4 regions of the Virgibacillus natechei genome follow, and region 3 is predicted to be linked to each of the others. Evidence: riboswitches for the same ligand, from Rfam matches in the RefSeq annotation. Region 3 holds a riboswitch; each other region holds the start of a gene.
What was found. A riboswitch is a leader RNA that binds a small molecule or an ion and turns the genes downstream of it on or off. The one in region 3 is predicted to bind S-adenosylmethionine.

Region 1: another riboswitch for S-adenosylmethionine. It lies ahead of OLD84_RS18440 (5-methyltetrahydropteroyltriglutamate--homocysteine S-methyltransferase); the one in region 3 lies ahead of OLD84_RS06430 (sodium:solute symporter family protein).
Region 2: another riboswitch for S-adenosylmethionine. It lies ahead of OLD84_RS15160 (MetQ/NlpA family ABC transporter substrate-binding protein); the one in region 3 lies ahead of OLD84_RS06430 (sodium:solute symporter family protein).
Region 4: another riboswitch for S-adenosylmethionine. It lies ahead of OLD84_RS13955 (O-acetylhomoserine aminocarboxypropyltransferase/cysteine synthase family protein); the one in region 3 lies ahead of OLD84_RS06430 (sodium:solute symporter family protein).

What each region holds. Positions count from the first base shown of each region.
Region 1 is NZ_CP110224.1:3,691,110-3,694,231, forward strand. Features, by position in the region: gene metA (homoserine O-acetyltransferase MetA) at 1-48, opposite strand, end outside; gene OLD84_RS18440 (5-methyltetrahydropteroyltriglutamate--homocysteine S-methyltransferase) at 133-1,248, opposite strand; SAM riboswitch class I at 1,314-1,419, opposite strand; partial or broken gene OLD84_RS18445 (SDR family oxidoreductase) at 1,483-1,737, shown strand; gene OLD84_RS18450 (D-glycero-alpha-D-manno-heptose-1,7-bisphosphate 7-phosphatase) at 1,763-2,284, opposite strand; gene OLD84_RS18455 (pyridoxamine 5'-phosphate oxidase family protein) at 2,324-2,746, opposite strand; gene ggt (gamma-glutamyltransferase) at 2,928-3,122, shown strand, end outside.
Region 2 is NZ_CP110224.1:2,964,777-2,967,898, reverse strand. Features, by position in the region: gene OLD84_RS15165 (methionine ABC transporter ATP-binding protein) at 1-443, opposite strand, end outside; gene OLD84_RS15160 (MetQ/NlpA family ABC transporter substrate-binding protein) at 444-1,277, opposite strand; SAM riboswitch class I at 1,769-1,875, opposite strand; gene OLD84_RS15155 (DoxX family protein) at 2,179-2,583, opposite strand; SAM riboswitch class I at 2,947-3,058, shown strand.
Region 3 is NZ_CP110224.1:1,197,623-1,200,744, forward strand. Features, by position in the region: gene OLD84_RS06430 (sodium:solute symporter family protein) at 25-1,638, opposite strand; SAM riboswitch class I at 1,802-1,916, opposite strand; gene OLD84_RS06435 (TetR/AcrR family transcriptional regulator) at 2,255-2,839, shown strand; gene OLD84_RS06440 (YhgE/Pip domain-containing protein) at 2,907-3,122, shown strand, end outside.
Region 4 is NZ_CP110224.1:2,699,085-2,702,206, forward strand. Features, by position in the region: gene OLD84_RS13955 (O-acetylhomoserine aminocarboxypropyltransferase/cysteine synthase family protein) at 1-1,291, opposite strand, end outside; SAM riboswitch class I at 1,422-1,532, opposite strand; gene ilvA (threonine ammonia-lyase) at 1,607-2,551, opposite strand; gene leuD (3-isopropylmalate dehydratase small subunit) at 2,666-3,122, opposite strand, start outside.

The DNA of each region.
Region 1 (3,122 bases), 1.4 Mb from region 3:
TTTTAACACTTCCGTTGCAGGCAACTCTCTCGATATATTGATTGGCACTAAGATTTCTCCCTCCTGCATTCCTATTCTTCCTAAAGAAACCTGCAATCATTAACTGCGATTTCTCTGAAATTTGGTGCCCGCTTATTGCCACACTTCTTCAGAAATTTCCACAATATGGCGGATTTTATCCCATTGCTGATCTTCCGTTAAATCATTACCCTCTTCAGTTGAAGCAAATCCACATTGCGGACTAAGACATAGATTATCATAGGATAGATATCCAGCCGCTTCGGCAATTCGCTCTTTTACCAGGTCTTTATTTTCCAGCTCAGCAAATTTGGATGTAACTAAACCTAGTACAACATGCAGATCGTCCCTGTTTACAAATTTCAGCGGTTCAAATCCGCCTGAACGCCCGTCGTCAAATTCCAGAAAAAGCCCGTCAACATGCAGTCCACCGAATATCGTTTCGGATGCCTTATCATACGAACCTGAACTAAAATAATGGGAACGATAATTGCCCCGGCAGATATGCATGGTAACCAGAAGGTCATCCGGACGATCGGCTATCGATTCATTGATAGCACGTTTGCATAATTTTTGCAGTTCGGCAGGCTCATACCCTTTCGCGCGAATCGATTGTTCCCCCTCTTCCGATAAAAAGGAAGCCCATGATGTATCATCAAGCTGTATATAACGGCATCCTGCATCATAAAAAGCCTGAATCGCTTTTTTATAAGCAGTCGTTAAATCTCCCAACAGTTCCTCGATATCACCATAAACCTCATTATCAATTCCCGCCCGAACCAGGAGCATATTAGGACTTGGAATGGACTGCTTGGCAACATGATCATCGCCTACCTCCCCTTGCAAAAATCGGAAATGATCCAGAAATGGATGATCTTCATTAAAATCAACCTTGCCTGTTACACGAATCGCACGGGCTTTTGTTTCAATGCCATCAAACTTCAATCCAGTGTCTGATTCGAATCCTTCCACACCTACCAGACTTTCCAAAAAGTCAAAATGCCACCAGGAACGGCGGAACTCCCCATCCGTAATTGACTTAAGTCCAGTCTTCTTCTGTTTTTCAACAAGTTTGGTTATTTCTTCATCTTCAATGGTACGCAGCTGCTGGGCAGAAATTTCTCCATTTGTCTTTTGAGCTCTCGCTTGTTTAAGACGTTCCGGTCTTAGAAAGCTACCCACATGATCTGCTTTAAATGGTGCCTTGCGATCTAATTTTGTTGTTGTCATTGTATCCGCTCCTTTTAATCAAAAAAGCCCCTTCGATTAAGAAGAGGCATTATCATGCGATCATCTTCTTATCTCCCAAGTTTCATCAACTTGCTAGAAGTAGCACCTTGTTATCATAACAGGTTGCTGAAGCGTCATCGGGCTTAGTCCCTCTGCCTCTCTTAATAAGAATGTTACTGAATTGTTTGAAATTACTATACCAATGATAGTAGCATTTTTATAGATAAATAGCAAGGGAAGCATAACGTAAGCATCAATGCCATTGCACCAGGTGCGATTATGACCGCGATGGTGGAAGGATCCTTGAAACAAATGGGCGGAGATAATTGGGAAGAAGCTGGCAGAGAATTTGTCAGTGTTAACCCGATGAAACGATTTGGTCAACCAGAAGAAGTTGGACGTTTGGTTGCCTTCTTATTATCACAGGAATCGCGATTCATCAATGCAACCGTCATTCCCATTGATGGCGGACAATCCTCACAATATTAATGACGAAGGGTGGCACGCCTATGTGTCACCCTTTTGATTTTGCAAATGAAATAAGATCCGCAAAGTCCATATCTGCATCAACTGAGCTTTCTTCACGATCGCCTACAAGAACGGTACGTACCCCTGCTCTCTTGCCTGCTTCTATATCGGGTTCACGATCCCCTACCATATAACTTTTCTCTAAATCAATTGCATGTTTTTCCGCCAGATCCAAAATCATTTGTGGCTTTGGTTTACGACATGCACAATTTGCACGCGGCTTGTGGGGACAATAACGGATGTCATCAATCGTTGCACCATATGTGGCTAGATCATCTTTCATTTTTTTATGTACCTTTTTCAAAGCCGACTCTTCCATGAATCCGAGTCCAATTCCACCTTGATTGGTTACAACAAAAACCTTAAACCCCAAATCATTGAACCGCCTTATAGCTTGACCGACACCATCCAGTAAATGGAAGTCCTTGGGCTTGTTCACGAACTTCACCCGATTGGTGAGTACTTCATTGATTACACCATCGCGGTCTAGGAACATCGCTCGATTCATATCATCACCTTCAAATAAGCATACTCATTTCTTGGTCTATTAAAACTCCAATTCCTTTGGAGCTTCACCTTGTTTATTCATCACCCGGATGGCGGTTGGATTAATCTCCAATAAGACAAGTTCTGGATCCTCCGGGCCATCAAAATAAAGTTTCATCTTGTCATTCCACAGCTCCTTTTTCAGTTCTTCCGAATTATTTAAGGAAACCTTCCCTTCATATTCCACATATTCATCGCCAAATCCCTCACCCTCGTATCCGAGCAGAATATGAGTGAAAGGATTCGCTTCCGTTTCCTCTGCCTTATCCGTTTCCTTGCTCGTTAACGTATAGAGTTTCAACCCTTCACTGAAAAATGTCATGTACCTTGAATGGGGTTTATTATTCTTCACTGTTGCCATTGGCCCAACATAGTTGCTTTTTAGAATTTCTTCAACGGTTGCTTTGATCTCCTGTTGACTCATTTATATGCACTCCTTTTTTATTGCTGGTGAAAATAGTATTCCTTCCATCTTGAAAAATAAACATCTCTCTGACTTCAAGGATGAAGCACGAGGACGATTCTCGGTTCCTAAGTTTATCTTATAAAATAAATGGGAAGAAAATAAATTATGAACGTTAAATCAGAGAAATAGGAGGTATATTTTGGGACTACAAAATGGAAAAAATGATTCGTTCTTAGATACAGGCAGGCCTGTAGTGGAAGGGAAGAATGGAGCCGTCACTTCTCCTCATTATTTAGCTACGCAAACGGGGAAGAGGATTCTTGATCAAGGTGGCCATGCGGTAGAAGCAGCTATCGCAGTTAATTCTGTGCTTTGTGTGGTTATTCCGCATATG
Region 2 (3,122 bases), 1.8 Mb from region 3:
CGTTGTTTTTGTCCACCAGATAATTGGGCAGGGTATTGCTTTGATTTATCATCTAATCCGACAAGAGCAAGTAACTCTTCCACTTTTTGTTGTATTTCCTTCTTCGGCACGCGATTCATACGAAGAATTTCGGCTACGTTATCAAACACATTATAAGAAGAAAGTAGGTTAAACTGTTGAAAGATGATACCAATCTTTTTCCTCGTGTTTCCCAATTCCTTTTCATTTAATCTTAAAAGATTTTTACCATTAATATTTACCTCGCCACTAGTTGGCTTTTCAAGAAGGTTGACCATCCGGAGCAACGTGCTTTTTCCTGCTCCACTAAAGCCAATCACTCCAAAAATTTCCCCTTTTCCTACATGAATATTTATATTTTTTACTGCTTCAATTTCTGTTTTTCCAACTCCAAAGCTCTTGTTTATATTTTTTAACTCAATCATTTACATCCCCTCCTCATCAAGTTGAAATGGATCATCAGTTAGGGTAATGGCATCCTTGTACCTTTCTTCAATAAATTGTTTTACTGCATCGGAATGGTATAATTCTGTTATTCTTTTATAATCTGGATTGTCCTTATCTTTTTCTTTTGCAGCTACGACCATTGGAAACTCATTCCCACTCTCTAAATAGATAGCTTCTTCCGTTGGATCCAGGCCTTGATCAATGACATATGAATTACTTACTAGACCTGCATCAATGCTACTAAGGGTACGTACCATTAAGGGACCCTCTATTTCCTTAAATGTGAGGTTCTTGGGATTTGCTTCAATATCCTGTAATGTTAATAAACCATCAGTACGCTTTACCTTAATTAATCCAGCTTCTTCATAGAGCAGCAAAGATCGCCATTGATTTATAGGGTCATTTACTATCCCTAATGTAGCATCATCTGGAATTTCATCGACATGTTTATGCTTTTCAGAGTGAATACCAAACGAACTATAATAAGTTGAGCCTAATGCTACGAAAGGTGCTGTATGGTCTTTTACATATTGTCCTAAAAATTGCTTTGTTTGGAACATATTCAAATCTATTTCTTCATTATCAAGAGAGCGATTTGGTGTAATCCAATCGTTAAAGGTTATAACTTCCAGATTAATCCCTTCTTTTTTAGCTTCATCTTTCACAATATTGGTAACCGCCTCTGGAACGCCTCCAGTAACGCCAATTTTTATTGTTTGTTCTTCCTTGTTTCCGGATGCTTCTGAACTCGCGCAGCCAGTAATGAATGAAAGGATAAGTAATATAACTATCATTAATAACTTTTTGTTCATTTTTACACTCCTTTACGTTTCCCTTTTGATATTTTTTAGTGAGTGGAATTGGTTATCTCACATTCTCTTATAGTTGCATTTAAACATTTGTCTTAATGCAACGTTTGGATAATCTAAGTCGAGGTGGCCCCTGAGTGTATTTCCTTCATAGTCTGTTCGGAAAAGACCACGGTTTTGCAATTTAGGGGCGACATGGTGAAAATGATCCTAAGTGCATTTGCCTCTTCCTCATTAAACGATACCAAGATAGATAGTTAGAATTTGTATAGATTTACTACTTTTCATGGGTACAATCCTTTCTTATTCCAAGCCCTGTTCAAACTACTTTCAACCCAGACATAGTTATAAGTGATTTTTTAAAAGTATTAAATAGATCTGATTACTTGGTTTTAGGTTTATGTATGTCTAGGTGTATGTGATAACTCATTCAAATCTGAACCTAAAAAACCCCCTTTTCCATAAGAGAAAAGAGGGGTGAATACACGGCTCCACTCTTATCTCCCAAAAATAATTTTGCTGGAATTAGCACCTTTTCGACTTTCGTCAATGGTTGCTGAAGTGTCATTGGGCCAGAACCCTCGACTTCTCTGGATAAGAATTATTAAGTTGTTACTCATGTTAATACTAATAATTGGTATTGTCAACACACTTTTCAGAATATAGGTAAAAATAAATTTAGAATGAGCAGGATTACATCGTTCCACTGCTATTCGGGAAGTCATTCCTCCTAAAGTCGCGTCTGGACAAGGATCTACGGGGGGAATAATACGTATTTATTAAGTTCTTTGTTTAACTGGGACTTTATTGTGTGCCTGTCATGGGTGCATCTTAAAGTCTGTACCCATAACAGGCACACAATAAAAAGGGAACAAACGATAAAATCATTTGTTCCCTTAATCATTTAATTTTCTATTGAACGGGATAATTTGTTATCCAATGCTAGAGAAAACCGATCACTCAATAGGAAATAAATCGATATGGATAGTAGAATAAGGTCAAGTTCAAATCCTGGTAATTCTTCGTTTCCTAACAGTCCACCAGGTAAATTTGCAAATAAAATCGCTCCCAGCATAATAACTGTAAATAATCCGGCAACGATTCGTGTACCAATTCCAAGAATCATGGCGATCCCGCCGAGTAGTTCGATAACCGCAACCACATAAGCAAGGAATCCAGGAACGCCAAGACTATCAAAGAATCCTGCCGTATTAGCTATCCCCCCTTGAAATTTATCCAGGCCGTGCGCGAAGAAAATAAAACCAAAAACGACCCGTAAAATAGCTTGACCAATTTCACTTTTTGTCATGTTTTTATTGCCCCTTTCCTTATAATTACTTTACGATACTTAGTGTAAATTAATTAGTGATTAGGGTCAAGAAATCAGATAAGAATAGATGGGTTAATTGTTAAATATTGCATCATGAGGAGATTGCGGGTAAATATTGAAGAAGCTCATAATTGGAGCCATAGTGCGAGGGTTCTCGTGCTTCCTTTTGCAAAGCAGTCCTGTGGTTAGAAATTTCTACAGGACTTCTTGTTGTTTATAAAACCTACTCCGATCATCATTTACATCAATTATCCCGACTAAACAAATCAACTTACTAGAAAAAAGGTGTTGACAATGAAAATCGTTGAACCTATAATGAAACACAATTAAATATTTTAAATATTCTTATTCAGAGAAGTCGAGGGAATTGGCCCGTTGACGCTTCAGCAACCTCTGACTTTGTCAGAAAGGTGCTACATCCAGCAAGAAAATTTATTTTCTTGAGAAATAAGAGCGGAGTAGAACATGCAACCCTCTTTTCTCAAGCTATTAGAAAAGGGGGTTTTCTTATTGGAGCT
Region 3 (3,122 bases):
CCTCTCCCATTCAGTCATAAGAAGTCAAGCCCCCTTTTTTACATAAGTTTGGGAAACTTGCTTCTCTTTTACAAATAATAATGTAGTAATAAAGAAGGTGATGACTGCAGCGAATGCAAAGAGGCCGAATAGCCCTTGTTCATATAAAGGCTCGAAATATGCCACGTTGATTCCGATGAGAACAACTCCTGCAAATAAAAAGCTGAAACCTTTTACAGCAGTTCCCTTTGTTTGAATACTCCATTTTCCTAGTGTTGTTAAAACAGTAACTAGGATGATAACTGCAATATTGACGGACATTCCAACCCATACTGGGTGGATGTTAAGGAAAAATTGATCAGGTTCCCAACCTCCTAAGTGATACCATAATAACCCGGACACAAACCCGGTAGCAAGAGAGGCAATAACAGCGCTTCGAGTAACGAGCGGCCAGAATAAGGCTGCTACGACAGGGGCGAATGTGGCCGAGTTTCGTATCGTCCAGGCGAACACATTCCACCATGCTGATTGTTCCGTACGAAGGGTACCAAATAGAATCATTAGTCCTGTTAATAGTAAAAGAGACCACTTCGTATATTTCACTAACTGTTCGGGACTTGCTAGTGGAAAGATCGCACTTCCTGTATCTTTTCCTAAGCTAGTGGCACCGGAAAATTGACAAGGTGCTCCCCAGCCAAGCGCACATGCCCATATTCCAAGGAAAAATAAACCTACGAGCGGAGCCGGAAGTACTTCCATTAGGTACAGTGGCAAGGCGACTAAACCAAGGCCTTCATCCGGTACTACGACTGCAGCTGACAGTCCAAATAATATTCCAAAAAATATAAAAGGAAGACTCATTATTTGAGCGATAATTAGACCTTTTTGCCCTTCTTCCGGGGTACGAGCAGATAGGGCCATTTGAAATGCAGCCTGGGCCAGGATGACATTTACAAGAAACGTTCCGAACCATACTAAAATCACTTGAAGACCTGCCCCTCCAAAATCGAACATCTCAGGACGGTCGAATGCGAGCTGCTGTATTCCTGATATACCAGGATTGATAAAAAATGCAATAGCTCCAACAATGAACATCAATGTGAAAACGATCGTATTCATCGATTGTGTAAATGCAATGGCCCACATGCCGCCTGCCTGTAGGTATATAAATAATAAGAGCGCGGTGAATGCGATGGAAACGGATAAAGAAATCCCGGTAAAGACGTGAAAACCGGATGCAAATGCAATGGCAGTTGCAACCGACCACATTGGAAACGCAAATGCGGTAATAGCCCCTGATAAAGCTTTAGCCCCCCGGCCATACCGATCTCCAATTAACCCAGAAACAGTCGTTAACAATTTTTCTCGAAAAGGTTTAATAATTAAAAGCGCTATGATCAGCACTTGAATTGTTTCTGCTACTCCATACCATACCGCAGAAACACCAGTTAAATAAGAAAGTTCAACGATTGATATGTAAGTTGATCCTGAGAATAAACCAGTAATACAGAAGGCTACGGTCCACCATCTGAAGTTTCTTCCACCGACAAAGTACCCATCCCCGTGTGTTGCTTTTCGTTTTGCTCTATTACCTACTATGATTAAGATGAGCGTATAAATTAACGCAAAACTAATTGTCCAAATTCCATATGCTGTCATAACTTGTTCCCTACTCTCCATTTAATATATATATAAATGCTTGGTTAAAAGGCACAGATATATAATCCAACCATACCATCCTGTCCACCTGTCAAATTTCCTTTTAAATAGTAAAAGCCCCTTTCTCTGAAAAGAAAAAGGGGCAACATATCTAGTATTATCCCTTTTATCTTTCAGACATTGTCTGCTGGATTGGGCACCTTGTTATAAGAAAATTATACTTATAATGGTTGCCGCGGGCTCATAGGACCAAGTTCCTCCACCGCTCTCGATAAAAGATTTATTTAATTTTAGTTTTTAACAGTATAGAATGAGGATTCGAATTTGTCAAATTACTAATAGAGAAATAGAATCTATATTTACGATCAACAGATAATAGACATGTTCACAATTGGAATTAATGAATGTAACTCCTCAAGGAGAGGGCTTAGAAATTGAGTTTACTAGATTAGGAAGAAGCTCGGTTTACTGTGGCAATTAAAGAATAGTATAAATTATATAGTAAGCCTTGTAATAAATAATTAGCTATGATATAAATATAAAATGACCAATTTGGTATTATAGTCATTATCAAGTTTTTGAATTCACCTAATTTGAAGAAGGGCATGATTCATTAATGTTAGAAAATAAACGTGGACTCATTTTAGATTCAGCTGCTAATTCGTTTTCCATGTATGGCTTTAAAGGAACCACGATGGATAAAGTAGCTAGTCTTGCCGGGGTTGGCAAAGGAACCATTTATACAGTATTTGATAATAAGGAAGATTTATTTGATGCGGTTTTGCAGCAAATAATTATTGAGATGGAGCACATATTTTATAAATGTATACTTCCTGAGAAATCTGTTTCAGATAATCTTTATGAGGCATTAAACCAGTTGCTTGAATTTAGAAAAGAGCATCAGGTAATGATGAAGCTGACGTATGAGGTGCGAATGTTTGGTACGGATCATTCAAAACAGGCACTCGATAAGATAGAGGATGCTATTATACAGTGTGTTGAGTCGCAACTCATTCAAGCCGTTGAGCAGAAGAAAATCTATGCATCGGAACCGAGTATTACAGCATTTTTATTATATAAACTGTATATGAGTCTTGTTTTTGACTATGAAGAGAAGTATGGGCGGTTAGATAAAGATTTGATAGCCAAAATCTTTCAGCAGCATTTCATGTATGCGCTGATTCATAACAAAGAGATGTAAGTCTCTTTTTTTACTAATAAGTGACCAATTGAACAAAATGGTCAAAAATAAAATTTGGAGGGGAAATATGAAGGGAATAAGTCATGAACTGAGAGGTATTTTTGCATCCAAGAAATTAGTTATCGCACTAATGGGGATTATCTTGATGCCGCTATTATACGGAGGCTTGTTGATTTGGTCGTTCTGGGATCCGTATGGGGAAATTGAATCGCTTCCTGTAGCGGTAGTTAATGAGGATGAAGGCGCAATGCTAGAGGGAGAGGAAGTACAAGCGGGAGACGAA
Region 4 (3,122 bases), 1.5 Mb from region 3:
AACTTTTCCTCAGCGCCTGATCGATATCAGCTTTAATATCCGCTGCGTCCTCCAGCCCGATCGATAGTCGAATTTGCTCTGGCGTAACGCCAGCAGCGAGCTGTTCATCCGGTGATAATCTCGCGTGCGATGTCGTAGCGGGATGAAGGACGAGTGTTTTTGAATCGCCAACATTTGCGACATGGGATAACAGCTTCACGGAATTTATAAAGGTTTTCGCAGATTCGAGCCCGCCTTTAATTCCAATTGTAAAAATGGATCCTGCACCTTTTGGTAAATAGGTTTGGGCCATTTCGTATTGTGGGTCACCTTTTAATGTTGGATAATTCACCCATTCTACTTGCTCATGCCCGTCCAAGTATTCGGCTATCTGCTGTGCATTTGTCACATGCTGCTTCATGCGTAGTGGCAGTGATTCAAGACCTTGAATAAATAACCAGCTGTTGAATGGAGAAATGGTTACACCTAGATCATGCCCTAGTGTAAATCGAGCTTTGGCAATAAATGCATTTTCTTTAGCGAGTCTTACAAAAGATTGATCATCTAAAGAGGCCTTTGATTCCGTGAATTCCGGGAATTTGCCATTATCCCATGGAAATTTTCCAGAATCCACAATAACTCCCCCGATGGATGAGCCATGCCCGCCGATAAATTTAGTCGTCGAATGCACCACAATATCTGCACCAAATTCGATAGGTTTCTGTAAATATGGCGTTGTAAATGTAGAGTCCACTACCAATGGTAAATGATGTTCATGTGCGAGGTTACTAAGTCTGCTAATATCAGCAATTTCCAAGCTTGGATTCCCGATCGTTTCCGTAAAAATAGCTTTTGTTTTATCGTTAATTGCTCCAGCTATTCCTTCAAAATCTGTACCATCGACAAAGTGAACCGTTACCCCGAAGCGCTGAAACGTTTCCGAAAAAAGACTGAACGTACCCCCATATAAAGCATTGGTAGCTACAATTTCGTCACCTGCCTTTGCAAGGGTTAACAACGCAACCACAATAGCTGCTTGTCCGGATGAAACAGCAAATGCCCCCACTCCTCCTTCCAATTGTGCAATCCTATTTTCAAATACGTTATTCGTCGGATTTGCATTTCTCGAATAGATATATCCATTTCCCTGCATTTTGAAAAGCGAAGCTGCTTGATCTGTATCTTCAAATACGTAAGATGTCGTTTGATAGATCGGTACAGCTCTGGAACGAACTGATTCGTCAACATCATGCCCACCGTGCTGTGCTATTGTATCAAAATTCAAATTTCCTTTTGCGTGTTCATTTGTCATTTTGTCATGCCCCTTTTCTCCAATTCACAATAATGATCCCAAAGCTTTTAATTTGACTGTTTTCTAATTGTGAACACTAAAAAAACCTCTTCCAATGGGGAAGAGGTTTTTTAAAATTAAACGACACTCTCCCTCATCTTTCAAGCCAATACTGCTTGCTGGAAGTGGCACCATTTCACTATTTAGTAACGGTTGCCGCAGGATCATAGGACCAGGTTCCTCCCCCGACTCTTTATAAGGAATATTGCTATTAAGTTTTATATTGGTAATACGTTATCTCATTCTGAAGACTATCAAGAAAGAATATTTGATTGTTTAAGCAGAGTCATGCAATTTCTCAGCCAGGCGCTGGATTTTTGGTAAATCACTAATATCCATATTACCGCCACTTACAATGACGCCGCAATGCGCTGAATTAATTTGTCCGCTATTAGCGAATAATGCGGCTAACGCTGCAGCTCCTGCACCTTCCATCAATGTTTTATTTCTTTCAAGCATATAAACGAGTGCAGAAGCGATCTCTGCATCTGAAACGGTTATCATATCATCTACGTATTCACGTATGAGTGGCAACGTATTTTTACCAGGCTGTTTTACCGCGATGCCTTCTGCAATTGTAGAAACGGACTTCTTGTTCACTGCATCATGGTGATAACTGTCATGCATAGCAGACGCCCCGCTCGCCTGAACACCAATAACCTTTATAGCAGGATTTATATACTTAGCAGCAACTGCTATTCCACTAATAAGGCCCCCACCGCCAACGGGCACGATAATGGTGTCGAGTCGAGGTTCTTGGTGCAACATCTCCATGACAAGTGTACCTTGACCGGCCATCACATCATAATCGTCAAACGGGTGAATATAAACAGCACCTGTTTGCATTTGTCTTTTCAATGAAGCTTCATAGGCTTCCTGGAATGAATCGCCAGTAAGCACAACTTCAGCACCATAGTTTCGTGTGGCATTGACCTTTGCAAGGGGGGTACGTTCTGGCATGAAGATAGTTGCATGTGCGCCTAATTTGGCTGCAGCATGAGCAACCCCTTGCGCATGATTTCCAGCTGAAGCAGTGACAACACCTTTCTTCAATTGATCATCCGTTAATTGCATGAGCTTAAAACTAGCACCTCTAAATTTAAACGCTCCCGTTTTTTGTTGATTCTCCATTTTAAAATAAACGTTTTTGTCGAGTAATTCATCTGTGGTTGTTGATGTTAGTAATGGTGTACGGTGAACGATGGGTGACAGACGTTCCATCGCGGTATCAACCTTCTCACCTGTTAAGCAATCCCCAATGATTCCACACTCCTCATTAATTTGTATACTTTGTTTCCATGATGCTAATGCAAGCTCGAATACACCCCGTGGATCTTAGGATGACCCATGAGCTATCTCATAAGCCTCAATCTTATCCTCTAGCTTTAATGTTAAAGCTATTTCATCTAATCCATTCATTAGCTTTTCCTTGTGAAAGGCCGGGATATCAAAATGTACTTCATTTTGATCTGCATCAATAATGACTTGAGCTTCCAGATCGACATCTAATACCAATGTTGAATTCTCCGCCTGTTCCATCCATTGATTTACCTGCGTCTCATTCATTTGAACTGGAATAATCCCATTTTTTAATGCATTGTTATAAAATATATCAGCAAAGCTCGATGCTATAATAACACGAAACCCGTAATCCAACAATGCCCAGGGTGCATGTTCCCTAGAAGAACCGCAGCCAAAGTTCTCACCCGCTATTAAAATAGACGCTGTTTGATAAGCAGGTTTATTTAATCCGAACTCTGCTCGCTTATTCCCATCATCATCAAACCGCCAA